Regions from separate parts of the Kitasatospora sp. RG8 genome, predicted to be linked through region 2. Evidence: riboswitches for the same ligand, from Rfam matches in the RefSeq annotation. Region 2 holds a riboswitch; each other region holds the start of a gene.

What was found. A riboswitch is a leader RNA that binds a small molecule or an ion and turns the genes downstream of it on or off. The one in region 2 is predicted to bind S-adenosylmethionine.
Region 1: linked by a shared signal. The riboswitch ahead of J5Y04_RS11710 (aminotransferase class V-fold PLP-dependent enzyme) and the one ahead of thrC (threonine synthase) in region 2 are both predicted to bind S-adenosylmethionine.
Region 3: linked by a shared signal. The riboswitch ahead of J5Y04_RS22495 (IclR family transcriptional regulator) and the one ahead of thrC (threonine synthase) in region 2 are both predicted to bind S-adenosylmethionine.

What each region holds. Positions count from the first base shown of each region.
Region 1 is NZ_JAGIYX010000006.1:32,503-42,871, forward strand. It holds gene J5Y04_RS11665 (cytochrome c oxidase subunit 4) at 1-415, shown strand, start outside; gene J5Y04_RS11670 (Ig-like domain-containing protein) at 584-1,843, shown strand; gene J5Y04_RS11675 (GntR family transcriptional regulator) at 1,862-2,248, opposite strand; gene J5Y04_RS11680 (ubiquinol-cytochrome c reductase cytochrome b subunit) at 2,363-4,024, opposite strand; gene J5Y04_RS11685 (ubiquinol-cytochrome c reductase iron-sulfur subunit) at 4,021-5,076, opposite strand; gene J5Y04_RS11690 (c-type cytochrome) at 5,085-5,894, opposite strand; gene J5Y04_RS11695 (heme-copper oxidase subunit III) at 6,080-6,700, opposite strand; gene J5Y04_RS11700 (hypothetical protein) at 7,097-7,522, shown strand; gene trpD (anthranilate phosphoribosyltransferase) at 7,695-8,771, shown strand; SAM riboswitch class IV at 8,904-9,021, shown strand; gene J5Y04_RS11710 (aminotransferase class V-fold PLP-dependent enzyme) at 9,072-10,369, shown strand, end outside.
Region 2 is NZ_JAGIYX010000010.1:4,992-15,360, reverse strand. It holds gene J5Y04_RS17140 (ATP-binding domain-containing protein) at 1-282, shown strand, start outside; gene J5Y04_RS17135 (copper homeostasis protein CutC) at 401-1,087, opposite strand; gene J5Y04_RS17130 (hypothetical protein) at 1,240-2,172, opposite strand; gene J5Y04_RS17125 (PadR family transcriptional regulator) at 2,169-2,516, opposite strand; gene J5Y04_RS17120 (hypothetical protein) at 2,642-3,283, shown strand; gene J5Y04_RS17115 (hypothetical protein) at 3,373-3,732, opposite strand; gene groL (chaperonin GroEL) at 3,858-5,480, opposite strand; gene J5Y04_RS17105 (cold-shock protein) at 5,805-6,008, opposite strand; gene J5Y04_RS17100 (ubiquitin-like small modifier protein 1) at 6,582-6,860, opposite strand; gene thrC (threonine synthase) at 6,903-8,183, opposite strand; SAM riboswitch class I at 8,201-8,336, opposite strand; gene J5Y04_RS17090 (glucosyl-3-phosphoglycerate synthase) at 8,498-9,505, shown strand; gene J5Y04_RS17085 (trehalose-6-phosphate synthase) at 9,544-10,369, shown strand, end outside.
Region 3 is NZ_JAGIYX010000015.1:117,442-127,810, reverse strand. It holds gene J5Y04_RS42010 (FAD-dependent monooxygenase) at 1-783, shown strand, start outside; gene J5Y04_RS22525 (carbon-nitrogen hydrolase family protein) at 795-1,853, shown strand; gene J5Y04_RS22520 (cupin domain-containing protein) at 1,850-2,962, shown strand; gene J5Y04_RS22515 (fumarylacetoacetate hydrolase family protein) at 2,974-3,987, shown strand; gene J5Y04_RS22510 (Asp/Glu racemase) at 3,984-4,856, shown strand; gene J5Y04_RS22505 (PaaX family transcriptional regulator C-terminal domain-containing protein) at 4,905-5,834, shown strand; gene J5Y04_RS22500 (amidohydrolase) at 5,885-7,498, shown strand; SAM riboswitch class I at 7,706-7,846, shown strand; gene J5Y04_RS22495 (IclR family transcriptional regulator) at 8,047-8,760, shown strand; gene J5Y04_RS22490 (sulfatase-like hydrolase/transferase) at 9,038-10,369, shown strand, end outside.

The DNA.
Region 1 (10,369 bases), on a different contig from region 2:
GAAGGAACAGGGCAAGATCTTCCTCGGCTTCGCGGTCTTCATCCTCGTGATGGCGATCACCTACGGCCTCTGGACGAACCACTCCGAGCACGGGATCGAGGCGGCCGGCACCACCGCGCTGTTCCTCGCCTTCGGGCTCTGCGCCTTCATCGGGTACTACCTCGCCTTCACCGCCCGCCGGGTGGACAGCGGCGCCGGTGACAACCCCGAGGCCGAGGTCGCGGACGACTCCGGTGAGCTGGGCTTCTTCGCCCCGCACAGCTGGCAGCCGCTCTCGCTCGCCATCGGTGGCGCGCTCGCCTTCATGGGCGTGATCTTCGGCTGGTGGCTGCTGTACTGGTCGATCCCGGTCATCCTGATCGGCCTCTTCGGCTGGGTCTTCGAGTTCTACCGGGGCGAGAACCAGAACCAGTAGTTCCCCCCTCTCGCACAGGGCCGGGCTTCCCGCACGGGATGCCCGGCCCTGTTGCGTCCCCGGAGTGAGGCCCTCACTCCGGTGGGTCAACGGCGGGTCCCCCGGATGTCGCTCTTCCGCCCCTCGTTCCTACGATCTGATCAATCGTGCGAACCCTCGGAGGCGGTCATGGCCGACAGGCGCGGAATCGCAGGCATAGGCAGCATCTCGCTGGCCCTCGCAGTGCTGGCCCCGCTGGCCGCCTGCACATCCGGCGGGGACGGCGCCGTGGGCACCGTCCACAAGGTCGACGCGGCCCCGCTGGTGCACCTCTCCGCCGAGGGCAAGGTGGACCCGTCCCAGCCCGTCACGGTGACCGCCGTGCCCGGCAGCCGGCTCACCGACGTCACGGTGCTCGGCCCGGACGGCCGGGTGGTGGCCGGGAAGCTCTCGGAGGACCAGCGCAGCTGGCAGACCACCGGGCGCCTCAAGGCGGCCACCGACTACACCGTCAGGATCGCCGCCGACGACGGCAACGGCGGCCGCGGCGAGACCACCGCGGGCTTCTCCACCCTCGCCGCCCAGCGGCTGCTCACGGCCAAGCTCGGCCCGGACTCCTCCGGCAGCGGCCTCTACGGTGTCGGCCAGCCGCTCACCGTGCAGCTCTCCGAGGCGGTGAAGGACCCGCAGGCCCGCCAGGAGGTCGAGCGCGCGCTGACCGTCACCTCGCAGCCCGCCGTCACCGGCGGCTGGTACTGGGTGGACGACAAGAACGTGCACTTCCGCCCCGAGGAGTACTGGCCGGCCGGGACGACGGTCAGCCTGGCCTTCGACGCCACCGGCAGCCGGATATCCGACGGCCTGTACGGCGGCGACCGTGCCGCCCTGGCGCTGCGGATCGGCGAGCGGGTCGAGTCGGTGGTGGACGCCGCCGCCCACGAGCTCACCCTGAAGCGCGCCGGCGAGGTCGTCCGGACGATCCCGGTGACCACCGGCAAGCCCGGCTTCGACACCCGCAACGGCATCAAGGTGGTGCTCGGCCAGGAGCGCCAGGTGCGGATGAGCGGCGAGACGATCGGCATAGCCGCCGGCAGCTCGGAGTCCTACGACCTCAACGTGGAGTGGGCCACCCGGGTGACCTGGAGCGGCGAGTACGTGCACGCCGCGCCCTGGTCGGTGGGTTCGCAGGGCGTCGCGAACGTCAGCCACGGGTGTACCGGCATGAGCACCGAGAACGCCAAGTGGTTCTACGACAACACCCGGGTCGGTGACCTGGTGACGGTGGTCAACAGCCAGGGCGCGAGCATGGAGCCGTTCGGCAACGGCTTCGGGGACTGGAACGTCACCTGGACCGACTGGGTCAAGCACAGCGCCCTCGGACAGCCCGTCAGCACGACCCCGCCGGCCTCCCGGGCCCCCGCCAGCGGGATCATCCGCCCGGAGATCTGACGGCCCCCGCGGGGGCGTTCAGCCCTCCCGGCCCGGCGCCTCCTGGTAGGCCAGTCGCAGCGCGGTCTCCACGGCCGCCAGGGCGTCCGCGTACGGCACCCCGAGGCGCCGGGTCCGCCCGGCGTACTCGGCGGCGGCCGCGGCGGCCAGCCGGTGGCCCGTGTCGCCGACGGCGGCGATCAGGGTGCCGCGCCGGCCGTGGGTCTCCACCACCCCGTCGCCCTCCAGCTCCCGGTAGGCCTTGGCGACCGTCCCCGCCGCCAGCCCCAGCTGCTCGGCCAGGGCCCGGACGGTGGGCAGCCGCAGCCCGGTCGGCAGCTCACCACTGCGGGCCTGCTCGGCGATCTGGGCCCGGATCTGCTCGAACGGGGGAGTGGCGGAGGCGGGGTCGACGAACAGCTCCACGAGGGCTCCTGACGATGGGGTGAGGGACGGGACGGATACGGCAAAGCCCGAGGGCCGCCGACCAGAACGGATTCTGGTCGGCGGCCCTCGGGGTGACGCGGGGTGCGTACGGGATCAGTGGTGGCCGTGGCCGCTGGTGATCTCGTGGTGCTCCTCGGCGGTCGGCTTGGGGATCTGGCTGCCCTCGCCGAAGTAGCCGCGGGAGAGCTTCGCCCGGGTGCGGGTGAGGACGCCGGCCTTGCGGGCCACGCCGTTCTCGTCCGTCTCGGACGGCAGCTCGAACGGCTGCTGCTGCTCGTGCGAGGTGAGCTTGTGCAGGTCGCCCTGCGGCAGCTGCGCGTGCACCTCGATGAACTCGCCGTGCGGCAGGCGCTTGATGACGCCGGTCTCGCGGCCGTGCAGCACCTTCTCCTTGTCACGGCGCTGGAGGCCGAGGCACCAGCGCTTGGTGATGATGAAGGTGAGGACCGGCACCACGAAGAAGCCGACCCGGACGAAGTACGTGACGTCGTTGAGCGACAGGTGCAGGTGGGTCGCGAAGAGGTCGTTGCCACCGGCGACCAGCAGCACCAGGTACAGGCTGATCCAGGCGGCACCCAGCGCGGTGCGGACCGGGGCGTTGCGCGGGCGGTCCAGGATGTGGTGCTCGCGCTTGTCGCCGGTGATCCAGCCCTCGATGAAGGGGTAGGCGGCGATCGAGACCAGGACCAGCGGGAAGACCACCATCAGCGGGATGAAGACACCCAGGTTCAGGGTGTGGCCCCAGAGGCTGATCTCCCAGCCCGGCATGATGCGGATCAGGCCCTCGGAGAAGCCCATGTACCAGTCCGGCTGGGCGTCCGTGGACACCTGGTCGGGGCGGTACGGGCCGTACGCCCAGATCGGGTTGATCGAGCAGACGGCCGAGATGACCGCGATCAGACCGAAGACCAGGAAGAAGAAGCCACCGGCCTTGGCCATGTAGACCGGCATCAGCGGCATGCCGACGACGTTCTTCTCGGTCTTGCCCGGGCCCGCCCACTGGGTGTGCTTGTGGTAGAAGACCAGGATCAGGTGCGCGACCAGCAGGCCGAGCATGATGCCCGGGATCAGCAGGACGTGGATGGTGAAGAACCGCGGCACGATGTCGTGGCCGGGGAACTCGCCCCCGAACAGGAACATCTGGATGTAGGTGCCGATCAGCGGGGTCGCCAGGACGGCGCCCTCCATGAACCGGATGCCGGTGCCGGAGAGCAGGTCGTCGGGCAGCGAGTAGCCGAAGAAGCCGTCGAACATGCCCAGGACCAGCAGCAGGAAGCCGAAGACCCAGTTGATCTCACGCGGCTTGCGGAACGCGCCGGTGAAGAAGACGCGCAGCATGTGCACGAGCATCGCGGCCACGAAGACCAGCGCGGCCCAGTGGTGGATCTGACGGACCAGCAGACCGCCGCGGACCTCGAAGCTGATGTCCATCGTCGACGCGTACGCCTCGGACATCGGGATGCCCTTGAGCGGGACGTACGAGCCGTCGTAGATGACCTCGCCCATCGAGGGCTTGAAGAAGAGCGTCAGGTAGACGCCCGTCAGGATGATGATGATGAACGTGTAGAGGCAGATCTCGCCCAGCATGAAGGACCAGTGGTCCGGGAAGATCTTCCGCAGGTTGGCCTTGGCGAGGGAGTAGATCCCCAGCCGGCCGTCCGTCCAGTCAGCGGCCTGCTCCCACTTGTTGGCGGGCTTGGCGCGCGTGCTGGCCGGCTTGGAGGCACCGGAGGTGGTGCTGCTCGCGCTACTCATCGAGCACGCTCCCAGTAGCTCGGGCCGACGGGCTCGTCGAAGTCGCCGTTGGCGACCAGGAAGCCCTTCTCGTCAGTGGTGATCTTCAGCTGCGGCAGCGGGTGGCCCGCCGGGCCGAAGATGACGCGCGCGCCGTCCGCCAGGTCGAAGGTCGACTGGTGGCAGGGGCAGAGCGCGTGGTGGGTCTGCTGCTCGTAGAGGCTGATCGGGCAGCCGACGTGGGTGCAGATCTTCGAGTAGGCGAGGATGCCCTCGAAGCCCAGCTCCGCGGACTTCTCGTCCTTGATGTCCTCCGGCGCGATGCGCACCAGCATCAGGGCGTCCTTGGCGATGCGCTGCTGGAAGTCCTCGTCGTGGGTGTGCAGGCCCTCCGGCATCGCGAAGGTCAGCGACCCCTGGATGACGTCCTCGGCCTTCATCGGCAGGTTGGTGTTCATGTTGATCAGCTGCAGCGGCTTGGCCGGGGTGGCCTCGATCCAGCCGGTGTGCTCCAGCTTGTCCTCGGGCAGCGGGCCCAGGTCGCGCAGCAGCACGACGCCGGAGAGCGGCACCAGGGCCATCGAGCCGATCAGGGTGTTGCGGATCATCTTGCGGCGGCCGAAGCCGGACTCGGCGGCACCGGTCTTGAACTGCTCGATGACGTCGTTGCGGACCTCGTCGTCGGCCTCGATCGGGTGGCGCTCGGCCGGGATCTCGTGGTCCGACATCAGGGTGCGGGCCCAGTGGACCGCGCCCGCGCCGATCATGAACAGCGCCACGCCCAGGGTCAGGCCCAGCGCGAAGTTCATCGCGCTGATGTGACCCAGCGGGAAGACGTAGATGATCTTGTCCGGGTCGATGGCCACGTAGGAGGCGATGAAGCCGATCGTGGCGAGCATCGAGACCACGAACATCAGCGAGACCTGGCGCTCCGCGCGCTTGGCGGCCCGCTCGTCGATGTCGGTGCGACGCGGTTCGTGGGCCGGCAGGCCCGGGTCGGCGAACGGATCGCCGTGGGCGGCCACCTCGTGGTGCCCTGCGGAGCCGTGCGACTCCGGGAGGTTCTCTGACATGTCGTGGCTCATGACTTCTTGGCCTTGGTGGTGTGGGCGGCGACCCAGATCGCGACCGCGATGAGCGCGCCGAGACCGAAGATCCAGCCGAACAGGCCCTCGGTCACCGGACCGAGGCTGCCGAGCGTGAGACCACCGGGGTTCGGCTCATCGTTGGTGGTGTGGCGGACGAAGGCCACGATCTGCTTCTTCTGCTCCTCGGGCATGGTGGTGTCCGGGAACGACGGCATGTTCTGCGGGCCGGTCTGCATGGCCTCGTAGATGTGCTTGGCGTCCACACCCTCCAGCGACGGGGCGTACTTGCCCTTGGTCAGGGCACCGCCCTGGCCGGCGAAGTTGTGGCACTGGGCGCAGTTGGTGCGGAACAGCTCGCCACCCTTGGACAGGTCCTCGGGGTTGGTCGAGGTGTACTGCTCCTCCCTCGGAATCACCGGGCCGGGGCCGAGCGAGGCCACGAAGGCGGCGAGCTGGTCGATCTCCGCCTGCGAGTAGATGTCCTTCTTGCGCGGCACCTGGGCGCCGGGCTGCTGGGCCGGCATGCGGCCGGTGCCGACCTGGAAGTCGACCGCGGCGGAGCCGACGCCGACCAGGCTGGGACCGTCGCTGCTGCCCTGGCCGTTCAGGCCGTGGCAGGAGGAGCAGCCCACGGCGAAGAGCTTCTTGCCCTCATCGATCGCGAGCGACTGCGCGGCGACGTCGGCCTGCGCCTTGTCGGCGGGCGCGAACGCGGCGTACAGCCCCCCGGTTGCCGCCAGGGCGAGAAGTAGGACGACCAGCGCCGCCAATGGGTGGCGCCGTCGTGCGGAGAGCTTTTTCACGGAATAACCCCGGTGTCAGGATCTGGTCGACTGGTGGGTGCACCCGGCGGCCGGTCTGGCCGGCACGAGGCTGCCTGTCTAGGGCTGCGCGCGCGGTCGGTCGGTGGGAGCGTCGGCACCGGCAAAGAGGCCCGTCGCCGGTGAGGGCGGGGGCCCGGCCGGTGGCCAGCGACCTGATCAGCTGGTTACTTGATCAGGTAGATGGTCGCGAACAGGCCGATCCACACGACGTCGACGAAGTGCCAGTAGTACGACACCACGATCGCGGCGGTGGCCTGCTCGTGAGTGAAGCGCTTGGCTGCGTACGTCCGTCCCAGGACCAGCAGGAAGGCGATCAGACCACCCGTCACGTGCATACCGTGGAAGCCGGTGGTGAGGTAGAACACCGTGCCGTACGGGTCGGAGGACAGCGAGAGGCCGTCCTTCTTGACCAGCTCGGTGTACTCGAAGATCTGGCCGCCGATGAAGATCGCGCCCATCACGAACGTGATGACGAACCACGAGCGGAGCTTCTTCACGTCCCCGCGCTCGGCGGCGAAGACGCCGAGCTGGCAGGTGAGCGAGGAGAGCACCAGGATCGTGGTGTTGACCGAGGAGAAGGGCACGTTGAGGGCGTGCGCCTTCTCGCTCCAGAACTCGGCTCCCTTGACGGAGCGGAGCGTGAAGTACATCGCGAAGAGGGCCGCGAAGAACATCAACTCGGAACTGAGCCAGACGATCGTTCCGACGCTGACCATGTTCGGCCGGTTGACCGATCCGTGCGCGTGCCCGGTTTCTACTGCTGTTGCTGTCGCCACGACGGACATTATGTCGGTCCCTTATTCCGTCTTCACGCCGGGGGGTGTCCCTCGGAGTGTCCGGTGCGTGCGGTATGCCCCAGTGGGACCCGACGGGGCGTCCGGATGGGGGCTGAGCAGCGGCGTGTCCCTTTTCTGACGGTTCCTCGAAGGCCCCTTCGACCCCGTTGCCCTGCGTGTCGCTGCACGGCCGCCGGGGCCGCGGGGGGTAAGGGGACCGGCCGTTGCGTCGGCCGTACGGGTGGACTGCACCGTCGGGGGTGACGCGAGGTCCTCCGGGCGGGTGAGTCCTGGGCGCGGCGGCTTGAGAACGATCGCGCGGGACGGCCTCGGCGGCCGGTGATCGGGAGTAGCATCCGGTGCAGGCGAACGTGGTCCGGATCACACTTTGAGGGAGCAGGGCCCATGGCGTACACGACCGACGAGACGCTGACCGTTCTCGTTTACAGCCACGACCGCAACACGCGCGAGCAGGTGCTGACGGCGCTCGGCCGCCGGCCCGCCGCGGATCTGCCGGAACTGACCTACCTGGAGTGCGCGACGACCCCCGCGGTGCTGAAGGCGCTGGAGAAGGGGGGCGTGGACCTCTGCGTGCTGGACGGCGAGGCGGTGCCGGCCGGCGGGCTGGGACTCGGACGGCAGCTGAAGGACGAGATCTACGGCTGCCCGCCGGTGCTGGTGCTGATCGGCCGGCCGCAGGACTCCTGGCTGGCCGCCTGGAGCCGGGCCGATGCGGCGATCTCCCGCCCGGTGGATCCGGTGGCGCTGGCCGAGGCCGCCGCCACACTGCTCCGGGCCCGGCTGGCGAAGCGGGCGCCGGCCACCCGGTAGCGACGGCCGACCCGCCGGCTCCGGCCACCCGTAAGAGGGGTCGCGGCACGGCGCGCATCTCACCAGGAGAGAAGAAGGGTCGCGGCGGGACGGCGGCGTCCCGCCGCTCGATAGGCTGGCTCCAACCCTACGGAGATCCCTTTCCGGGAAGCGACGAGAGCTGGAGTCAGCCATGGTGAACGTGAACCCTGCGAACGGCGGCAAGGACCCCGTGCAGGTGGTCCGCACCTGGCCGGACATCCTGTCCGCACTGCTGCGGGGCGAGGACCTGGCCCAGGCGGACGCCGCCTGGGCGATGGACCGGATCATGAGCGGCGAGGCCTCCCCGGCCCAGGTGGCCGGCTTCATGGTCGCGCTGCGGGCCAAGGGCGAGACGGTCGGCGAGATCGCCGGTCTGGTGGACGCGATGTACGCGCACGCCGAGCCGCTCTCCATCCCCGGCCCGGCGGTGGACGTCGTCGGCACCGGTGGCGACCGCGCCAAGACCGTCAACATCTCGACCATGTCGGCGATCGTCGCGGCGGCGGCCGGCGCCAAGGTGGTCAAGCACGGCAACCGGGCCGCCTCCTCGGCGAGCGGCTCCTCCGACGTGCTGGAGAAGCTGGGCATCGCCCTCGACCTGTCCGCCCGGCGGGTGGCCGAGGTGGCCGAGGAGATCGGGCTCACCTTCTGTTCCGCCGCCATGTTCCACCCGTCGATGCGGCACGCCGCGACGGCCCGGCGCGACCTCGGGGTACCGACCGCGTTCAACATCCTCGGTCCGCTGACCAACCCCGCCAGAGTGACGGCCCACGCGATCGGCTGCTTCGACACCCGGCTGGCCGGGCTGATCGCCGGCGTGCTGGCCCGGCGCGGCTCCAGCGCGCTGGTCTTCCGCGGCGACGACGGCCTCGACGAGCTGACCATCACCACCACCTCGCGGGTCTGGATCGTGCGCGGCGGCGAGGTCACCGAGACCACCTTCGACCCGCGCGAGCTCGGCATCGAGCTGGTCGGCATCGAGGCGCTGCGCGGAGCGGACCCGGCGTACAACGCGGACGTCGCCCGCCGGCTGCTGGCCGGGGAGCGCGGGCCGGTGCGGGACGCCGTCCTGCTGAACACGGCGGCGGCGCTGGTCGCGTTGGAGCTCACCGACGCGCCGCTCGCCGGGCAGCTGGCGGCGGGCATGGAGCGGGCCGCGGCGGCCGTCGACTCGGGCGCCGCGCTGGAGCTGCTCAAGCGCTGGTCGGAGGCGACCGGCAAGGCCTGACGGGTTGTCGGGGGCCCGCGGGAGGCTGCTCCCGCGGGCCCCTTCGCACGCTCCCGGCACCCGGGAACGGCGCTGTCCGGATGGTGGAACCCTGTTTGACCCCCCGACGGACGCGACCTAGAGTCGTCGCCAGGTCATGAGTGACAGCGTCAAGCCCCAGCTTGCTGTCCGGCAACCCTCCGTCCGTGGCGGGGTGCCCTGGGTGAGGACCGGGTCCCGCGGCAATCCGTCCGCGTGACAAGCGCGGACGCCGGCTGACACGCACTCCCGGGGTCCTCTCCCCAGAAGGAGTGCATCCTCATGTCCCTCGCCACCGAGATCTGCGCCCCCCTCGCCGTCCTGGGCCACGACGTCCAGGTCCCGCTCGCCAGCGGCGAGAAGGTCGGCTACGCGGCCCTCGACTACGCCGCCAGCTCCCCGGCGCTCCAGCGGGTCTGGGACGACGTCGCCGCCTACGCCCCCTACTACGGCAGCGTGCACCGCGGCGCCGGCTACCTCTCGCAGCTCTCCACCGACCTGTTCGAGCAGAGCCGCCGCACCGTCGCCGAGTTCCTCGACCTGCGCGAGGGCGACCAGGTGGTCTTCACCCGGGCCACCACCGACTCGCTGAACCTGCTGGCCGGCGCCGTCCCGGCCGGCACCCGGGTCTTCGCCTTCGAGACCGAGCACCACGCCTCGCTGCTGCCCTGGGCGCACGCCGGGCTGGACGTCACCTACCTGCGCGCCCCGCGGTCGCGGGCGGAGGCCGTCGCCGCCCTGGACGCCGCGCTCGCCGGGGCCCCCGAGGGCCCCAGGCTGCTCTGCGTCACGGGTGCCTCCAACGTCACCGGTGAGCTCTGGCCGGTCGCCGAACTGACCGCGACCGCCCACCGCCACGGCGCCCGGGTGGTGCTGGACGCCGCCCAGCTCGCCCCGCACCACCGGGTCTCGGTGCGCGAGCTGGACGTGGACTGGATCGCCTTCTCCGGGCACAAGATCTACGCGCCCTTCGGCGCCGGGGTGCTGGCCGGGCGCGCCGACTGGCTGGACGCGGCCGAGCCGTACCTGGCCGGCGGCGGCGCCACCCGTACGGTGGCCCGGGAGACCGACGGCTCGGTGGCCGTCCAGTGGCACACCGGCCCGGCGCGGCACGAGGCGGGCTCGCCGAACGTGATCGGCGCCTACGCCGTCGCCTCGGCCTGCCGGGCGCTGACCGAGGCCGGCTTCGACGCGCTGGAGGCCCGCGAGCAGCAGCTGATCGCGCGGCTGACGGCCGGCCTGGCGGAGGTCCCGCAGGTCAAGGTGCTGAACCTGTTCGGCGCCGGCTCCGCCCGGGTGGGCGTTCTCTCCTTCGTCGTCCAGGGCTGGAACAGCTCGCACTTCTCGGCCGCGCTCTCCGCCGAGTACGGCATCGGGGTGCGCGACGGCCTGTTCTGCGCGCACCCGCTGGTGCGCACCCTGCTCGGCGAGGAGTCCGGCGTTGCTCCCGGTCCGGTTTCCGCGTGCGGTGCGCCCGAGCCGTCGCTGCCGGGCGAGCGGAGCCTGAACGCGATCCGGGTCAGCTTCGGTGCCGGTACCCCGGACGAGCACATCGAGCGCTTCCTGACCGCAGTCCGCGA
Region 2 (10,369 bases):
GACGCGCGCATCCCGCTGCTCGCCGAGGCGCTCACCGCGGCCGGCCTGGCGTACCTCTCCCCCGGCACCGAGACCAGTGCGCAGGCCCGGCTGACCCTCGTCCCGGCCTCGCTGGCCAAGGGTCTGGAGTACGACTACGTGGTCCTGGACGAGCCGGCCGCCGTCGTCGCCGGCGAACCGGACGAGCGGACCGGCCTGCGCCGCCTGTACGTGGCCCTCACCCGCGCCGTCTCCGGGCTGGCCGTGCTGCACGCCGAGCCGGTGCCCGGGCAGCTGGACTGAGCGGCCGGACGGGGGCGGCGGGAGCCGGAGCGGAAAGCGGGAGGGGGACCGGCGTCGGCCGGTCCCCCTCCCACCGAGCCGACGGCCGCCGATCGCTCAGCCGTCGGCGCTTCCACGCTCAGCCATCGATCAGGGCACGCCACTCGGCGACCTTGCCGGCGTCCACCGGCGAGCCCCACCCGTCGGCGCGGACCGCCCCGCCGACGTGGAAGGCGTCGAAGCCGGCCGCCCGCAGGCCCGGCAGGTGATCGGCCCGCAGCCCGCCGCCGATCAGGATCCGCTGGCCGTAGCCGGGCTCACCGGCCTTGGCCAGCTCGGCCTCCAGCACCTCGCGGCCCGCGTCCACTCCGCCGGCCGCACCGGAGGTGAGGAAGGTGTCCAGCCCGGGCAGCGCGCCGACGGCCGCGCGGACGGCGCCGCGGTCGGCGCTGTGGTCGACCGCCCGGTGGAAGGTCCAGCGGCAGCCGGCCACCGCCTCGGCGACGGCGCCGGTGGCGGCCAGGTCCACGGCGCCGTCGGCGTCCAGGAAGCCGAAGACGAACTCGTCCGCCCCCTCGGCCCGCAGCGCGGCGGCACGGGCCCGCAGCTCGTCCAGGTCGCCGGGCGCGAAGCCGTCCCGGATGCGCAGCATGACGCGCAGCGGGAGGTTCACCGCGGCACGGATCGCGGCGAAGTCCGCGACCGACGGGGTGAGTCCGTCGGCGGCCATGTCCGTGACCAGTTCGAGCCGGTCGGCGCCGCCCGACTCGGCGGCCTGGGCGTCCTGGGGCGTCAGCGCGATGACTTCGAAAATTGGTCTAGACATATCGGATAGCCTGCCACATCCGGGAGCCCCCGGCGAGCCCCCCGGCGGTCGCTCGGCCGGGAGCCCACGCCGGGGGCCCGCCCCGGTGACCGGTCAGACGATCGGTGCTGTGATCGGCGCGGCCATCGGTGCGGCCATCGGTGCGCGACCGGTCAGGCGAGACCGCGGGCACCGCCGGCCCCGCCCCGGCTCCCGATCATCAGCGGCGCCACCATCAGCACCACCGCCACGGCGGAGATCGGCAGCAGGTACCAGAGGCCGCCGGCCGTCTGCCAGAGCGTGAACATGCTGAAGGTGACGGTCAGCGGCAGCACCGCGAGCCCGATCGCCGCCGGCACCAGCCGGCCGCGCAGCGCCGTCAGCACCAGGAACAGCGGAGGGACCACCAGCGCGACCGAGCGCGGGCCGTTCAGCATGTAGTGGGAGTCGAAGCCGCCCTGGAGGGCGAAGAAGGACCAGCCGCCGACCATCGACGCCGGCACCACGGCGCGCGTGCGCCAGGTCGGCTCGGCCAGCAGCTCGCGCGGCGCCGCGATCACCAGCAGGCCGGCCAGCACGAACGGCATCGCCGAGGAGCCGACCGCCAGGATCCACCACGCGTCGACCCGGTCCACCGCGAAGGCGTCCTTCATGCCGAGCAGCCCGGCGGCCATCACCGCCACCGCGATCACCCGCGCCTCCGCCCAGCGTCCCAGGAACGCGGCGAGGGCCAGCAGCAGCGACGCCACCGGCTGCGCGAAGGCGGCCACCAGCGTGATCACCGACGAGGTGTGCCCGAGCCGCCAGGCGAGCAGGTCCGTGTCGCTGACCCACGGGTACAGCCCGGCCCCCGCGATCGCCCCGGCGATCACCGGCGCGGCCAGCGCCAGCAGCCGCCCGCCGGCGGAGAAGGCGGTCAGCCGGGTGCGCACCCGCAGCCCGTACGCGGCGAGGTCCAGCGCCTCCCGGACGACGGCGGGCGCCCCGGCCTCGGCCGTGGTGTCGGAGAAGACGGCGGCCAGCTCGTCCCCGCGCTCACGGCGGTAGCGTGCCGGGTAGAACCGGAGCGCCGCCTTCACCGCCACCGTCGGCGTGGTCATCGTCATGCGAAGGTCCCCCTGGTCCTCGGGCGAAACACGGAGAGGCGGCGTTCCGCCTCGGTGGCGACGGCGCGCAGCCGCTCCGCCTCGGTGGCCAGGGAGGTCCGGCCGGCGGCGGTCAGCGCGTACGTGCGCCGGGCCCGGCCGTCCACCACCTCCTCGGCCGCGACCTCGATCAGGCCCTGCTGGAGCAGCCGGTCGAGGGCGCCGTAGAGCGTGCCGGTGCGCATCGCGACCCGGCCGCCGGAGATCGCGGAGACCTCCTGGATCAGCGCGTAGCCGTGCCTGGGAGCGTCGGCCAGTGCGGTGAGCAGAAGCAGCGTGGGCTCCTGCATGGAGCGTTCGGTCATGGAACTACATATATCGTCAAACTACCTATAGGTCCAGCGGAAACCCCGCCCGGGACCCGGCGGACTCCTCCCGGGCCGGGACCAGGTGGACCCCCGGCGGACTCCCGGCACGCCCGGCCACCACAATGGCTTCCATGCCGACCGACGACCTGCTCACCGCCTGGACCGCCCTGCTGCACCGCTGCGGCACGGACACCGACCCCGAGCCGGCCGGGCGGGAGCTGCTGCGCCGCTGGACCGAGCCGCAGCGCCGCTACCACACCGCCGACCACCTGCGGGCGGTGCTGGACCAGGTGGACGCGCTGGCGGAGCACGCCGAGTCCGCGGACACCGTCCGCCTCGCCGTCTGGTTCCACGACGCCGTCTACCGCCCCGACCGCTCCGAGAACGAGGAGCGCAGCGCCGCCCTCGCCGTCCTGGCGCTCACCGGGGCGGGCCTGCCGGAGCAGCAGACCGCCGAGGTCGCCCGGCTGGTCCGGCTCACCGTCACCCACCACCCCGAACCGGGCGACCGCGACGGCGAGGTGCTCTGCGACGCGGACCTCGCCGTCCTCGGCGGCTCCCCCGAGGCGTACGCGGCGTACGCGGCCGCCGTCCGCGAGGAGTACGCCTTCGTGCCGGAGCCGGACTTCAGGGCCGGCCGCGCCGCCGTCCTGCGTCAGCTGCTCGCGCTCCCCGCGCTCTACCGCACCCCCACCGCCCACGCGCGCTTCGACGCCCCCGCCCGCGCCAACCTGGCCGCCGAACTCGGCCGCCTCGAAGGCTGAGAGGCCCGGAGGCCGGGCCCCCGGGCGGCCCGCCCGAAGGCCGGCCGCCCAAAGCGGCTGCGCAAGGACCGGGCCGCTCGAAGGCCGCGTCAGGAGAGCCGCCCGACGGGCGCCACGACCGCGCCCTCCTTGCCGCAGACCCAGTGCGGCTCCGGCCCCAGTTCGGGCTCGACGCTGAGCGCGTGCGGGTCCCCCTCGGCCGCGCACGCGGCGCAGAGCGGCCAGCGGCCGTACGCCTCCAACAGCGCGTCCTGGACGTCCTGGGCGACCAGCCCGAGCACGTACTCGGTGCCCTCCGGCCACTGCTCCAGCCACCAGCGGCGGTGGGTCACGGCCGTCTCGACCAGCGACACCACGGCGGCGTCCGCCACGTCCTTCGCGGTCAGGTCGGCCAGGATCAGCGCCCGCGCGTTGTGCAGGGCGGTCTCGATGTCATCAGCGGAAGCCATCCGTCCATTGTCCCAAAGGAGCCGCCCCGATCGGCAGTCCCGCCGGCCCCCGGGGAAACGCCGCACGGGCGGCCCCCCGAAGGGGACCGCCCGTGCGGACGAAGACCAACCGATCCCGGAGGGGATCAGAAGTCCATGTCACCGCCCGGCATGCCGCCGCCGGCGGCCGCGGCGGCCTTCTCCGGCTTGTCGGCGATGACGGCCTCGGTGGTGAGGAAGAGCGCCGCGATGGAGGCGGCGTTCTGCAGCGCGGAACGGGTGACCTTGGCCGGGTCGATGATGCCCTCGGCGATCAGGTCGACGTAGGTGTTGGTGGCCGCGTTCAGGCCGTGACCGGCGGGGAGGTTGCGCACCTTCTCCACCACGACGCCACCCTCGAGGCCGGCGTTGGTCGCGATCTGCTTGATCGGGGCCTCCAGGGCCACGCGGACGATGTTGGCACCGGTGGCCTCGTCGCCCTCCAGCTCCAGCTTGTCGAACGCGACACCGGCCTGCAGCAGGGCGACGCCACCACCGGCGACGATGCCCTCCTCGACGGCGGCCTTGGCGTTGCGGACGGCGTCCTCGATGCGGTGCTTGCGCTCCTTGAGCTCCACCTCGGTGGCCGCACCGGCCTTGATGACGGCCACGCCGCCGGCCAGCTTGGCGAGGCGCTCCTGGAGCTTCTCGCGGTCGTAGTCCGAGTCGCTGTTCTCGATCTCGGCGCGGATCTGGTTCACGCGGCCGGCGACCTGGTCGCTGTCGCCGCCACCGTCGACGATGGTGGTCTCGTCCTTGGTGATGACCACCTTGCGGGCGGTGCCCAGCAGGTCGATGCCGGCGTTCTCCAGCTTGAGGCCGACCTCCTCGGAGATCACGGTGCCACCGGTGAGGATGGCGATGTCGCCGAGCATGGCCTTGCGGCGGTCGCCGAAGCCCGGGGCCTTGACGGCGACGGACTTGAAGGTGCCGCGGATCTTGTTCACGACCAGGGTCGACAGGGCCTCGCCCTCGACGTCCTCGGCGATGATGACGAGCGGCTTGCCGCTCTGCATGACCTTCTCCAGCAGCGGGAGCAGGTCCTTGACCGAGCCGATCTTGGAGTTGGCGATGAGGATGTACGGGTCCTCGAACGTCGCCTCCATGCGCTCCAGGTCGGTGGCGAAGTAGGCGGAGATGTAGCCCTTGTCGAAGCGCATGCCCTCGGTGAGCTCGAGCTCCAGGCCGAAGGTGTTGCTCTCCTCGACGGTGATGACGCCTTCCTTGCCGACCTTGTCCATGGCCTCGGCGATGAGCTCGCCGATCTGGGTGTCGGCGGCCGAGATGGAGGCGGTGGAGGCGATCTGCTCCTTGGTCTCCACGTCCTTGGCCTGGGCCAGCAGCTGGTCCGAGACGGCGGCGACGGCCTTCTCGATACCGCGCTTCAGGGCCATCGGGTTGGCGCCGGCGGCGACGTTGCGCAGACCCTCGCGGACGAGCGCCTGGGCGAGCACGGTGGCGGTGGTGGTGCCGTCACCCGCGACGTCGTCGGTCTTCTTGGCGACCTCCTTGACGAGCTCCGCGCCGATCTTCTCGTACGGGTCCTCGAGCTCGATCTCCTTGGCGATGGAGACACCGTCGTTGGTGATCGTGGGGGCGCCCCACTTCTTCTCCAGCACGACGTTGCGGCCCTTGGGGCCGAGCGTGACCTTCACTGCGTCGGCGAGCTGGTTCATGCCACGCTCAAGGCCGCGGCGAGCTTCCTCATCAAAGGCGATGATCTTGGCCATCAGAAGTGGTCCTCCGGGACACGGTCGACTGCTCGGACCAAGGGGTGCCCGCGACGGACGGCCCTGGTGTGCGGGGGTCCTTTCCCCTACCGCTCCCGGGGGCCTCACCGACCCGGTCCGCTGTCACTCTCACGCTGTGAGTGCTAACGCCAATGATTAGCACTCTCGGTGGTCGAGTGCAAGCCCAACGGGCAACCCGCGAGCCGTACCGGCCACCCGCCGGACACGGCGGCGGGCCCGTACGACGTGTGTCGCACGGGCCCGCCGCGAAGCAAGAGGCGCACCAGCCGATGGGCCGAGCCGAACTCCTGGGTGCCGGAAAGGTCAGACCGCCGCGCGGACCATGTCCGCCTGCGGGCCCTTCTGCCCCTGAGAGATCTCGAACTCGACCCGCTGGCCCTCCTCAAGGGTGCGGTAGCCGTCCATCTGGATCGCGCTGTAGTGGACGAAGACGTCCGCACCACCGTCGACCGCGATGAAGCCGTAGCCCTTCTCCGCGTTGAACCACTTGACGGTGCCCTGAGCCATTCCGAACTCCCCTAGTGCTGTGCTGGCCCTTCACGCGCCCGCAGGTCGCGGGCGCGGGTCTGTTGAGGCCGGCCCGGGGAACCCCCCCTGGGCGCAGCCGTGCACGCCACAATCCCCACCGGGATCACCGGACGGCGTCCGGCGAAGGGGCGATTGCGTCGACCGCGGCTGAATGTATCCGGATCGACGCCCTCTGCAACAGGGTCAGCAGCCGGGAATTCCCCCGGCCCGTCAAGGGACAGGACGGGCCAAAAGGTCAGAAACCCTCGCATTTCGCGCCGGACATAGCGGACGAATTACCCAAATGCCCTCAAGAATTCTGACATCGGCCTGACATGTTTCACGGCCGCGGGCCCTGCGCCGGTCTCAGCGGCCGGACAGACACCGGCGGTACGGGGCGCTACAGGGGCGACGACCGGTGCGAGGGGGAGGGGGAGCCCTCTTCCCGGTCCAGCGACACTCTACTCCGACCGGCCGGGAAACATTCCCGCCGGAATGCGCCGGGAAAAGCGTCGGCCGCCCGCGCGTACGGATTCCCGTACACGCGGACGGCCGGTCCGGCAATGGCGCGGCTCAGCAGCCCCCGGCCACCGCGGGAATGATCGAAACGCTCGCGCCGTCCTTGATCTCGGTGGCCAGGCCCTCCGCGAACCGCACGTCGTCGTCATTGACGTAGACGTTGACGAAACGGCGGAGCTTGCCGGTGTCGTCCAGGACCCGGGCGGCGATCCCGGCGTGGTTCTTCTCCAGGTCGGCGATGACCTCGCCCAGGGTGGCACCCTCGGCGGCCACCTCGGCGGCGCCGCCGGTGTAGGTGCGCAGGATGGTCGGGATGCGGACGTTGGCGCTCATGGGGGTCTCCTTGCGGCGGGGTGACGGCAGGGGTGGAGGGAGTCAGGCGGAGGCGAGGCCGGCGTCGCGGAACGAGGCCAGCGTCGGGCGGATGACGGCGGTCATCCCGGCGTCGGAGACGGCGTCCAGCGTCTTCAGGCCGTCGCCGGTGTTGATCGCGACGGTCTCCTTCGCCGGGTCCAGCTGACCGGTCTCGACCAGCTTCTTCAGCACGCCGACGGTCACCCCGCCCGCGGTCTCGGCGAAGACGCCCTCGGTCCGGGCCAGCAGCTTGATCGCGGCCACCACCTCGGCGTCCGTCACGTCCTCGACGGCGCCGCCGGTGCGGCGGGCGATGTCCAGCACGTACGGGCCGTCGGCCGGGTTGCCGATCGCCAGCGACTTGGCGATGGTGTCCGGCTTGACCGGCCGGATCACGTCGTGGCCGGCCTTGAACGCCGCCGACACCGGCGAGCACCCCTCCGCCTGGGCGCCGAAGATCCGGTACGGCCGGTCCTCGACCAGGCCGAGCCTGATCAGTTCCTGCAGCCCCTTGTCGATCTTGGTCAGCTGCGAGCCCGAGGCGATCGGGATCACGATCTGCTCCGGCAGGCGCCAGCCCAGCTGCTCGCAGATCTCGTACGCCAGCGTCTTGGAGCCCTCGCCGTAGTACGGGCGCAGGTTGACGTTGACGAAGCCCCAGCCCTCGCCGGCCGGGTCGCCGATCAGCTCCGAGCAGAAGCGGTTCACGTCGTCGTAGTTGCCCTCGATGCCGACCAGCTCGCCACCGTAGACACCCGCCATCACGACCTTGCCCTGCTCCAGGTCGTGCGGGATGAACACGCAGGACTTGAAACCGGCCCGGGCGGCCGCGGCGCCCACCGCGCCGGCCAGGTTGCCGGTCGAGGAGCAGGAGAGCGTGGTGAAGCCGAACGCCCGCGCCGCCTCGATCGCACAGGCGACCACGCGGTCCTTGAACGAGTGCGTCGGGTTGCCCGAGTCGTCCTTGATGTGCAGCTGGGCGGTGAACCCGAGCTCGCGGCCCAGGTTGTCCGCCTTCACCAGCGGGGTCCAGCCGGGGTTGAGGTTCGGCTTGCCGGCCACGTCCGCCGGGACGGGCAGCAGCGGTGCGTAACGCCAGATCGACGCGGGACCGGCCTCGATCCGCTTGCGCAGCTCCTCCGCGCCCTCGCTGCCGAAGTCGTAGGCGATCTCCAGCGGCCCGAAGCACTCCAGGCAGGCGAAGCTCGGACCGAGCGGGAAGCGGGTACCGCACTCGCGACAGGACAGGGCGGCGGCGGGGCCGAGGTCAACGGTTGCGGGTGCGACGGTGTCGATAGCCATGATGGCGGAGGCCTCTCTCCTCATCTTCCCCGTGACGCGGACGCGCCACAGGCCGGAATTGGCACCTGTCCCGCCGGGGCCTGTCGACGACAGCCGCGCGAGAAGGTTGCCGGGACGTCAACGGGCCGTTCCCTCAGTCCCTCTGGATGAGCTCTGTGAAGTTGTTGGTCTTGCTCAGCGGCGACCCCGGCGTGCGAAGGTCCGACCGCTGTACGAAGACTGTATCCGAAGGCGCCAACACTGAACGGGACCGTCCGCCACGCGAGATGACGCGTCCCAGCCCGTCCCGTCCGCCCCCTGCCGAGGAGAGACCCGTGCCCGCCGACCCGACCACCGAGCTCCTCCCACAGGCGGCGTCCTGGCTGCGCCGCCGGTCGTGGAGCGCGGCCGACCGTCCGGTGCGCACCCTGCTGGACGCCAAGCAGGCGGCCGGGCGGGCGGGCACCGTCAGCGTCGTCCTCCCCGCCCTGGACGAGGAGGCCACCGTCGGCGACATCGTCCGCACCATCCGCCGCGAGCTGATGGAACGCCTGCCGCTGGTCGACGAACTGGTCGTGGTCGACTCCGGCTCCGCCGACCGCACCGCCGCCGTGGCCGCCGAGGCCGGCGCCCGGGTGGTCCAGCGCGACGAGATCCTCCCGCGGCTGCCCGCCGCCCCCGGCAAGGGCGAGGTGCTCTGGCGCTCGCTGCTGGCCACCAGTGGCGAGATCGTCTGCTTCGTCGACGCCGACCTGCGCGAGTTCGACCCGGCCTTCGTCTCCGGCATCGTCGGCCCGCTGCTCACCGAGCCGGACATCCAGCTGGTCAAGGCCATGTACGACCGCCCGCTCGAAACCGACGGGGCCGTCGTGCCGGCCGGCGGCGGCCGGGTCACCGAGCTGGTCGCCCGCCCGCTGCTCAACCTGCACTGGCCGGAACTGGCCGGTTTCGTCCAGCCCCTGGGCGGCGAGTACGCGGCCCGCCGCTCCCTGCTCGAACGGCTCCCGTTCCCCACCGGCTACGGCGTCGAACTCGGCCTGCTGGTCGACGCCCTGGAGACCGCCGGCCTGGACGCCCTCGCCCAGGTCGACGTCGGCGTCCGCCACCACCGCCACCAGGACGGCCAGGCGCTCGGACGGATGGCCGCCACCATCTACCGGACGGCGCTGGAACGGCTCGACCGCACGCACCGGCTCAAGGCCTCCGCCGACCTGGTGCACCCGCTGCTCACCCAGTTCACCCGCGACCCGCAGACCCGCGCGTTCACCGCCCACACCCACCCGGTCACCGCCCTCGAACGGCCGCCGATGCACACCGTCCCCGAGTACGTGAGCCGCCACTGAGGGGTTTGCGGTCCCGGGCCCCCGGCAACGTAGCAACCATGGGCGATCTCACGACCGAGCGTTCGAGTCAGACCGGCACCGCCCCCGTCCTGGTGGCCTCCAACCGGGGACCGGTGTCGTTCGGCACCGCGGACGACGGCACGCTGACCCTCCGGCGCGGCGGCGGAGGCCTGGTCTCCGGGCTCTCCGCCATCGACGACCCCGACGCCGTCTGGGTCTGCGCGGCCCTCGGCGACGCCGACCGCCGGGCGGCCCGGGAGGCACCGGACGGCCGCCTCGACCGGGCCGGCCACGACGTCGGCGGACAGGCCGTCCGAATGCTGGACATGGACCCCGCGACCTTCGCCCGCGCCTACAACGGCGTGGCCAACTCGACCCTCTGGTTCGTCCACCACCTGCTCTACGCCACCCCGACCGCACCCTCCTTCGACGCCGGGTTCCGCACCGAATGGCAGGCCTACACGGCCTACAACGCCGCCTTCGCCGACGCCCTGGCCGCCGAGGCCGCCCCCGGGGCGGCCGTCCTGGTCCAGGACTACCACCTCTCGCTGACCCCGGCCCTGCTCCGCGCCGCCCGGCCCGACCTGCGGATCGGCCACTTCTCGCACACCCCCTGGGCCCCGCCCGAGTACTTCCGGCTGCTGCCCGACGACGTCGCCGAGGCCGTCCTCACCGGCATCCTCGGCGCCGACCGGGCCGGTTTCCTCACCCGCCGCTGGGCGCTGGCCTTCGCCGACTGCTGCGAGCAGCTCCTCGGCGCCACCGTCGACCGCACCGCGCTCACCGTCACCCTCCGGGGGCGCACCACCCGGCTCGGCGTCCACGCCCTCGGCGCCGACGCCGACTTCCTGCGCGAACGCGCCC
Region 3 (10,369 bases), on a different contig from region 2:
TACGGCGGCCCGCTGGAACACCGGCTGCGGCTGGCCCTGGAGGTGCTCGCCGCGGTGCGGGCGGTCTGGCCGGCCGGCAAGCCGGTCGTGGTCCGGGTCTCGGCCGCCGACTGGGCGCCGGGCGGCACCACCGAGGCGGAGGCGGTGGCGATCTGCCGGGCACTGGCCGACGCGGGCGCGGACGCCCTGGACGTGTCCACCGGCGAGGTGGTCGCGCACCAGGAGGTGCCGTACGGGCGCGGCTACCAGGTGCCGTTCGCCGACCTGATCCGCCATGCGACCGGGATCCCGACCATCGCGGTCGGCGCGATCTCCGGCCACGACGACGCCAACTCGGTCCTGCTGGCCGGACGGGCGGACCTGGTCGCGGTCGGCCGGGCGCAGCTGTACGACCCGCTGTGGACGCTGCACGCCGCGGCCGAGCAGGGCTACACCGGTCCCGGGGCGCGCTGGCCGCAGCCCTGGCAGCCGGGCAGCCGCCGGCCGCCCGGGCCCGGCGCGGACCGGGTCGCGCCCCGGCTGCGGTTGCTGCCGGAGGCGGCCGCACCGGTGCACCGCCGCTGGCTGCCGCCGCACCGCCCGGACGCCGGCCCTCCGGGCGCCGGCCCTCCGGACGCCGGCCCTCCGGACGCCGGTTCTGGTGCCGCAGGTTCTCGTGCCGCCGCAGGCCGTCCTGGTGCCGACCCTCCTGACGTGGGCCGTCCCGACGGCCCGCCGGGGCGGGCGGCGCACCGCCCGGACGGGCAGCCAGGCCACAAGCCCACCGAAGCCGTGCCGAACTGAGGGAGGACCGGATGCCCCACCTGCCCCGCTTCACCGCCGCCGCCGTCCAGGCCGCCCCCGTCTACCTGGACCCGGACGCCACCGTCGACAAGGCCGTCGCCCTGATCACCGAGGCGGCCGAGCACGGCGCCGAACTGGTGGTCTTCCCCGAGGTCTTCGTGCCCGGCTACCCCTACTGGAACTGGACGATGAACCCCGTCCAGGGTTCGCCCTGGTTCGAGCGCCTCTACCTCGCCTCGGTCGACGTCCCCGGCCCGCAGGTGGAGGCGCTGTGCGCGGCCGCCCGGCGGGCCGGCGTGGTCCTGGTGATCGGCGTCAACGAACGCGGCGGGCCCGGCCTGGGCACGCTGTACAACACGCTGCTCACCATCGGCCCGGACGGCCGGCTGCTCGGCGTGCACCGCAAGCTCGTGCCGACCTGGGCCGAGAAGCTGACCTGGGCCCCGGGTGACGGCAGCTCACTGGTGGTGCACCGCACGCCGGTCGGCCCGCTGGGAGCGCTCGCCTGCGGTGAGAACACCAACCCGCTGGCCCGCTTCACCCTGCTCGCGCAGGGCGAACTCGTCCACGCCGCGAGCTACATCGCGCTGCCGGTGGCGCCCGACGACTACGACATGGCGGAGGCCATCGCGCTGCGTGCGGCCGCGCACTGCTTCGAGGGCAAGGTGTTCACCGTGGTGTCCTGCTCGACGATCTCGCCCGAGATCGTCGACCTGGTGGCCGGCGACGACCCGCAGGTGCGCAAGCAGCTCGCCCGTCCGCGCGCCGCACTCTCCGGCGTCTTCGGGCCGGACGGGCGCCCGGTCACCGAGCCACTGGTCGACGAGGAGGGCATCGTCTACGCCGAGATCGACCTCGCGCGATGCGTCCAGCCCAAGCAGATGCACGACATCGTCGGCCACTACAACCGGTTCGACGTCTTCCGGTTGCACGTCGACAACCGCCCGCACCGGCCCGTCCACCTCCCGGACAGCCACCTCCCCGGCGGCCACCTCCCCGACCACGCCCGGCCCGACGGCCACCGGCCCTACCCCGAGCAGCAGAGCGGCACCCCACAGGAGGAAGCGTGAACGACTACGACGACACCCGGCTGGGCCGGGCCAGGGTCGGGGACAGCCCCGAACTTGCCGCCTACTACGAGGAGCTGGCCAAGCAGGAGGCGGGCGCGCTCTGGACGGTGGCGAACGAGATCGAACCCTGGTACCCGCAGCCCAAGTCCGTCCCGGTGCTCTGGCGCTACGCGGACCTGGCACCGCTGGTCCGCAAGGCACTGCCGCTGGTCCGGGCGGACGACGCCGGACGCCGGGTGGTGATGCTGGTCAACCCCGGCCGGCGTGAACTGAGCGCGGCCGTCGGCCTGCTGTACACCGGCCTGCAGATCATGGGCCCGGGCGAGGCGATGACCGCCCACCGCCACCAGGCCGCCGCACTGCGCTTCGTCCACGAGGGCACCGGCGCCTGGACGATCGTGGACGGCCAGAAACTCAAGGTCGGGCCGCGCGACTTCGCGATCACGCCCAACAACACCTGGCACGAGCACGGCAACGAGGCCTCGGACGAACCGGTGATCTGGCAGGACGGGCTGGACATCCCGCTGGTCAACGCGCTCGACGCCGGCTTCTACGAAGTCCACCCCGACCTCTACCAGCAACCCGGCACGGTGGTGAACTCCTCGCTGCTCCGTTACGCGGGCACCCTGCTGCCGTACGGGGTCGAGCAGTGGAGCCGCCCGTACTCCCCCCTGCTCGGCTGGCCCTGGGAGCCCAGCTACGAGGCGCTGTGCCGGCTGGCCCGGACGGGCGAAGGGTCCCCGTACGACGGCGTGATCATGGAGTACGCCAACCCCGTCACCGGCGGTTCCGTGATGCCGACCATGAGCGCCCACCTGCAACTGCTGCGCCCGGGCCAGGCCACCCTGGCACACCGGCACACCGGCTCGGTCGTCTACACCGCGGCCAAGGGCCGAGGCGTCTCGGTGATCGCCGGGCAGCGCTTCGCGTGGCAGCAGGGCGACATCTTCGTGGTCCCGTCCTGGGCCTGGCACGAGCACGCGAACTCCGACCCGGGCGAGGACGCCTGCCTCTTCTCGTTCAACGACTTCCCGGTGATGCGCTCGCTCGGCATGTACCGCGAGGAGGCCCACCCGGACAACGGCGGCCACCAGGCCGTCCTCTCGTAAGGAGCTTTCCGATGCACCTGCTCAGCTACCGCACCGGCGGCAGCGACACGCCGCGCCTCGGCGCGCGGACCGGCGAGCGCGTGGCCGACCTGGCCGCGCTCGCCGCCGCGGCCGGCGCCGCGCTGCCCGGCGACCTGGCAGCGCTGATCCGGGCCGGCGAACCCGCCCTGGCCACCGCCCGCGCGCTGCTGGCCGCGGCACCGGCCGACGCGTGGCTGCCGCTCACCGCGGTCACGCTCTGCGCGCCGCTGCGCCCGGGCAAGATCGTCGGAGTCGGCCTCAACTACGTCGAGCACGTCGAGGAGTCGCACCGCTCGCTCGACACCGAGCGCGAACTGCCCGACCGCCCGGTGCTGTTCGGCAAACCGGCCACCGCCGTCACCGGACCGGGCGGGCCGATCCTGCACAACGCCGACCTGACCAAGCAGCTCGACTGGGAGTGCGAACTGGCCGTGGTGATCGGCCGTACCGCCCGCCGGGTCACCGAGGCGGACGCGCTGCGGCACGTCTTCGGCTACAGCATCGTCAACGACGTCAGCGCGCGCGACCAGCGCCGCTCCGGGCAGTGGTTCTTCTCCAAGGGCCAGGACTCCTACTGCCCGTTCGGGCCGGTCGTGGTCACCGCCGACGAGATCCCCGACCCGCAGAACCTCGGTCTCTCCCTCAAGGTCAACGGCGTGACCAAGCAGGACTCCAACACCCGCCACATGCTCTTCGGCGTCGCCCGGCTGATCGCCGACATCTCCTCCGGCATGACCCTGGAGCCCGGTGACGTGATCGCCACCGGTTCGCCGTCCGGCGTCGGCGCCGGCCTGGTCCCGCCGCAGTTCCTGCAGCCGGGCGACCTGGTGGAGGCCACCGTCGAGCGGATCGGCACGCTCGCCAACCCGGTCGTCGACGCCCGCGGCCACCAGGCAGGCTACGAGGCCGACTACGGGGCCGACTACGGGGCCGGCCACGACGCCCGGGGCCACGACGCCCTCGCCCACGGCCTGCGGCCCGACGACGAAGGGGCGGGCGCATGACCACCTACCGGATCGGCCAGATCGTCCCGAGCTCCAACGTCACCATGGAGACCGAGGTCCCGGCCCTGCTGCGGGCCAGGGAGAGGGTCGCCCCCGAGCGCTTCACCTTCCACTCCAGCCGGATGCGGATGACCAGGGTCACCCCCGAGCAACTGCGCGCGATGGACACGGACTCGGACCGCTGCGCGCTCGAACTCTCCGACGCCCGGGTCGACGTGCTCGGCTACGCCTGCCTGGTGGCGGTCATGAGCACCGGGCCCGGCTACCACCGGGAGTCCGAGCAGCGGCTGCACCGGCGCACCGTCGAGAACGGCGCACCGGCGCCGGTGGTGACCAGCGCCGGCGCCCTGGTGGCCGGGCTGCACGTCCTCGGGGCGAAGAAGGTCGCGCTGGTCGCGCCCTACCTGCGACCGCTCGCCCGGACGGTGGTGGACTACCTGGCGCACGAGGGCATCACGGTGATCGACCACGCGGCCCTGGAGATCCCGGACAACCTGGCGGTCGCCGCCCACGACCCGGCCCGGTTGCCCGGGATCGCCGCCCGCCTGGCGCACGCGGACGCGGACGCCGTGGTGCTCTCCGCCTGCGTGCAGATGCCGTCGCTGGCGGCCGTCGAGGAGGCCGAGCAGCAGCTCGGCAAGCCGGTGGTCTCCGCGGCGATCTGCACCGTCCACCAGCTGCTGCGCGCGCTCGGGCTGCCAGCCTTCGCTCCCGGGGCGGGGGCGTTGCTCTCCGGTGACTACGCCGGGAGCACGTCACCGGCCCAGGGGCCGACGCCCGCCGCACCGGTGTCCGGGCCACCGGCAGCAGTCCCGCAGCCGCCCGCCGCGCCGCCGTCCGGACCACTTGGCTGCGCTCCGACAGTATGATCACGCCGGACGGCCGGCTGGAGCGGCCACGACGGGAGGAGGGCCGCCATGCCGGAGAACACGTCACGCCCCAGCTCCCTGATCCACACGATCTACGGCGAGTTCGTCCGGCGGCTCGGCGGCTGGATCTCGATAGCCGACCTGATCGCGCTGATGGCCGAACTGGACGTCGACGCGCCCGCCGTCCGGTCGGCGATCTCGCGGCTGAAGAAGGCCGGCACCCTGCTGCAGGAGCGGCGCGAGGGCACCGGCTACCGGCTGAGCCCGGAGATGGGCCCGGTCTTCGACGAGGGTGACCGCCGGATCTTCCACAGCCTGGCACCCGCCGAACTCGCCGACGGCTGGGTGGTCGCGGTCTTCTCCGTCCCCGAGTCGGAGCGGGCCAGCCGCCACCAGCTGCGCTCGCGGCTGAGCTGGCTCGGCTTCGGCAACGCCGCCCCCGGGGTCTGGCTGGCACCCGCCCGGGTGCTGCCGGACGCCCGGCGGCTGCTGGAACGGCTCGGGCTGAGCGCGTACGTCCACCTCTTCCTGTCCGAGTACGCCGGGTTCGCCGAACTGCGCTCGGCGGTCGGCTCCTGGTGGGACTTCCCGGCGATCGAGGCGCAGTACGCCGAGTTCACCGAGGACTGGGGGCAGGTGGCCGCCGGCCTGCGCCCGCACCCGCGGATCGAGCCGGTCGAGGCGTTCCGCGCGTACGTGCCGATGCTCACCCAGTGGCGCCGGCTGCCCTACCTCGACCCGGGACTGCCGACGCCGCTGCTGCCGCCGGAGTGGAACGCCGTCGCGGCCCGCGCGGTCTTCACCGAACTGCACGGGCTGCTCGCCGAACCCGGCTTCCGGCACGTCGAGCAGCTCACCGGGCTGTCGCGCCCGGGGCTCGGCACGCACCCCGAGCCGGGGCTCGGCACGCAGCCGGACCTCACCGCACAGCCGGGGCTCACCGCACAGCCCGAGCCGGAGCCCTGTCCGAAGCCGTAGCCCCAACCCGCAGCCCGACCAGGCGCCATGACGCCGGAGGAGACGCCGCCGTGACCGACCACGCCCCCGCCGACCTGCTGATCCGGTCCGGCACCGTCCACACGCTCGTCCCCGGCGAGGCGCCGCGTCGTGCGCTGGCCGTCACCGGCGACCGGATCACCGCGTTGTCCGCCGCGGCCGACGGCCTGGACCACCTGGCCGGCCCGGGGACGGAGGTGCTGGACCTGCCCGGCACCGCCGTGCTGCCGGCCTTCGACGACACCCACACCCATCTGATCCTCGCCGCGCACAGCGTCCACGACGTGCCGGTCCACCGGGCCCGCGACCTCGGCGAGTTCCTCGGCCTGATCCGCGAGCGGGCGGCGAGCACGCCCCCCGGGCAGTGGATCCGCACCACGATCAACTGGCAGGAGGTCAACCTCGCCGAACAGCGCCTGCCCCGCACCGAGGAGTTGGACGCGGCCACCGACCGGCACCCGGTGCTGGTGCGGCGCGGCGCCTACAACATGGTGCTCAACACCCCCGCGCTGCGACTGGCCGGCATCACCGCCGCCACCGAACCCCCGCCCGGCGGCGTGATCGAGCGGGACGAGCAGGGCCGGCTGACCGGCCGGCTGGTCGACAAGGCGGTCGCACTCGCCGAACGGGTACTGCCGCGCCCCGCGCTCGCCGACCGGATCGAGGGCCTGCGGGCCGCGTCCGCCGACTACGCCGCGACGGGGATCGGCACGGTCCGCGACTGCCTCGTCCCGGTGGAGGACCTCGACGTGCTGCGCGCGGCCCGGCAGGCCGGTGCACTGAGCGTGCGGGTGCGCGCCCTGGTCTCCGGTTTCGGTGCCCGCACGCCCGGGCAGGTGGACGAGCTGCTCGACCGGATGGAGCCCTGGCGCGCCGAGGGCGACGCGTGGTTGAGCGTCTGGGGCGTCAAGTTCGGCATCGACGGCGGCATCGAGGCGGGTGCGCTGGACGAGCCGTACGAAGGCCGCCCGTGCTATCACGGCACGCTCCTCTGGGAGCCGCAGGAGCTGGCCGCGGCGGTCGACCGGGTGGTCGCGCGCGGCTGGCGGGTCGGTGTGCACGCGTGGGGGGACCGCGGACTCCGTACGCTGCTGGACGTCTTCGAGCAGGTGCTCAAGGACCGCCCCGGCCTGGCCCCGGGCACCCTGGTCGTCGAGCACGGCGGACTGGCCCGCCCCGACCAGCGATCGCGCGCGATCGCGCTCGGCATCCCGGTCACCGTCCAGTACCCGCTGCTGCACGATGCGGCGACGGCCCAGATCCGGGCCTGGGGCGCCGAGCGGGTCCGCGGGATCTTCCCGTTGCGCGAGTGGCTGGACGAGGGCGCGTTGCTCGCGGCCGGCTCCGACTTCCCCGTCGGGCCCTACGGGGCGATGGTCTCGGTGTGGGGCATGACGACCCGGCAGACCGTGGCCGGCGCGCAGGGCGCCGAGCACGCGATCACCCGGGCCGAGGCGATCGCGCTGCACACCGTCGACGCGGCCCGGCTGGTCGGCGAGAGTGCGACGCGTGGCAGCCTGCGGCCCGGCGCGCTGGCGGACCTGACCCTCTGGCCCGCGGACCCGCTGAACTGCCCGCCGGACGAGCTGCCGCGGCTGCGGCCGGTCCGCGTCGTGCTCGGGGGCCGGACGGTGCACCGGGCCTGACGGTCTGACGGCGCACCGGGCTTGACGGTCGGACGGTGCCGGATCTGGCGGTCGGACGGCCGCCGGGGCGCGGTCGCGGGGTGGTGGGGCGGGGCGTTCCGCGGAGGCCGGTCCCGCCGGGCCGGCCTCCCGGAGGATGTGCGGCGCCCGCGTCCGGGGCGGGGGCCGTTTAACGGGCCGCCCGGGAAGTCTTGTATCGTTCCTCGCGAATCATCCAGAGGGGTGGAGGGACCGGCCCTACGAAGCCCCGGCAACTCCCCGGTCGACCCGGCGTCCAAAGTGCGCCGCACCGACCGGGATCAGTGCCAACTCCGGCCTGTCGCCAATGTGGCGCGGGAAAGATGAGGAGACACGGTGCTCTCTGTGCTGTCCTTCGCCCGGGCGCTTCCCGCCCCGGCCCTTCCGCGTACCCGTCTCGTGCCCGGCGCAGGCAATCGGCCGACCTCTTCGGCCTTCCCTCGCTGACCACACCCCCCGGCTCCCCGCCCGGAGCCCCCGTGAGCAGAGCCCACCTGCTGCTCGCGGGACTTGAGACGGAGTACCCACCCATGGAAAACACGAGCGGCGTCGGCGTGCTCGACAAGGTCACCTCGATCCTTGGCACCCTGGAGGCCGGTCCCGCCACCCTGGCAGGACTCGTCGCCTCCACCGGCCTGGCGCGGCCCACGGCCCACCGGCTCGCCGTCGCACTCGAACAGCACCGGCTGGTCGCCCGGGACCTGCAGGGCCGGTTCGTCCTCGGACCCCGGCTCGCCGAGCTGTCGGCGGCCGCCGGCGAGGACCGCCTGCTGGGCGCCGCCGGCCCGGTCCTCACCCACCTGCGCGACGTCACCGGCGAGAGCGCACAGCTCTACCGCCGGCAGGGCGAGATCCGGATCTGCGTGGCCGCCGCCGAGCGGCTCTCCGGCCTGCGCGACACCGTTCCCGTCGGAGTCACCCTTCCCATGAAGGTGGGCTCCGCCGCCCAGATCCTGCTCGCCTGGGAGGAGCCCGAGCGCCTCCACCGGGGCCTCCAGGGCGCCCGCTTCACGGCCACGGCCCTCAGCGGCGTACGGCGCCGCGGCTGGGCGCAGTCCATCGGCGAACGCGAGCTCGGGGTCGCCTCCGTCTCCGCCCCCGTCCGGGGCCCGTCCAACCGGGTCGTGGCCGCCGTCTCCGTGTCCGGCCCGATCGAACGGCTCACCCGCCACCCCGGCGCACGCCTCTCCCAGGCCGTCACCGAGGCGGCCAAGCTCCTCACCGAGGCCCTGTGCCACCCCTGACCGGCGGGTGTCCCTGACCGGCCGGTGTCCCTGAACAGCTGGTGTCACTGACCGGCCGAGTCCCGGCCGGCCGGCTCACCCGGACGGGCCGGGCCGGGCAGGAGAGACCGCGACCCGGCGGCGTGGCTCACCCGGACGGACCCGGCCGGCCGTGTCCTCGCGCACGGCGTGCGGGAGCAGAACCTAGATTCGGCTGACATGCACCTTCCGTGCCGTCCGCGTCCTCCCCGTGCGCCCGCAGCGCACGTGGGGGCATCTCCCCTAAGGACAGGTGGCCATGACACGTCGTCCGAACATCCTGCTGATCGTCACCGACGAGGAGCGGGCCACGATCCCCCGGCCGCAGGGCTTCACGCTCCCCGCGCGGGAGCGGCTCGCCGAGCGGGGCACGACCTTCGAGCGGTACTACACCGCGTCGGCGATGTGCAGCTCCGCGCGGTCCGTCATCTACACCGGGCAGCACCTACCGCTGACGGAGATCTACGACAACGACAACATGCCCTACATCCGCCCGCTCCGACCGGAGTTGGGCACGCTCGGCACGATGCTCCGCGAGGCCGGGTGCTACGCCACCTACCAGGGCAAGTGGCACCTGTCGAACGCCTACGTCACCCCGCAGAACCCCGGCCCCACCACGGACGCGCTGGAGCCCTACGGATTCAGCGAGTTCAACGACTGGGGCGACATCGACGGCGGTGCCTGGGCCGGGCTCAAGATCGACCCGGTCATCGCCGGCCAGGCGGTGAAGTGGCTGCGCAACCGGGCCCCGGTCGTGGCGGCGGACCAGCCGTGGTTCATGGCGGTCAACTTCGTCAATCCGCACGACATCATGAGCTTCGACTACGGCGGCTCGTCCCAGGTGCAGCTCCCGTTCGGCCTCGCCCACGCCGTCGTGACCAGGCCGGCCCCCGACATCCCGGTGTACCGGCGCCGCTGGGACTTCGACCTGCCCGCCAGCCTGCACGACGACCTGTCCGGCGCGGCCCCGGCGGTGGCCGAGTTCGCGCGGATGCTCGACACCGTCTTCGGCCCGGTCGCCGACGACCGGCACTGGTACGACGGCCTGAACTTCTACCTCAACGCGATCCGCGACGTGGACCGCAGCATCGAGCTGGTCCTCGACGCGCTGGAGGCCTCCGGGCAGGCCGACCGCACCGTCGTCGTCTTCACCTCCGACCACGGCGAGATGGCCGGCTCGCACGGGCTGCGTCAGAAGGGCGGCCTGGTCTACGACGAGAACCTCCACGTCCCCTTCATCCTCAGCCACCCCGACTTCCCGAGCGGGGTGAGCACCGAGGCCCTCGCCTCCGCCGTCGACATCGCCCCGACCCTGCTGGAGTTCGCCGGCGTCGACCCGTCCGGGCGGGCCACCCGCCCCCCCGCGCTCAAGGGCCGCTCCCTGCGTCCGGTGCTCGACGGCGGCACCGTCCGCGACGGCGTGCTCACCGCCATCGAGTCGGTCACCGCCCTGGACGCCTCCTTCTGGTTCGAGTTCGCCGACCCCGAGGCTCCCGGGCGGATCCAGTCCGGGGACCTGCGGCCGGACTGGACCAAGCGCGGCTTCCTGCGCGGCTACACCGACGCCCGGTACACCTTCGGCCGCTACTTC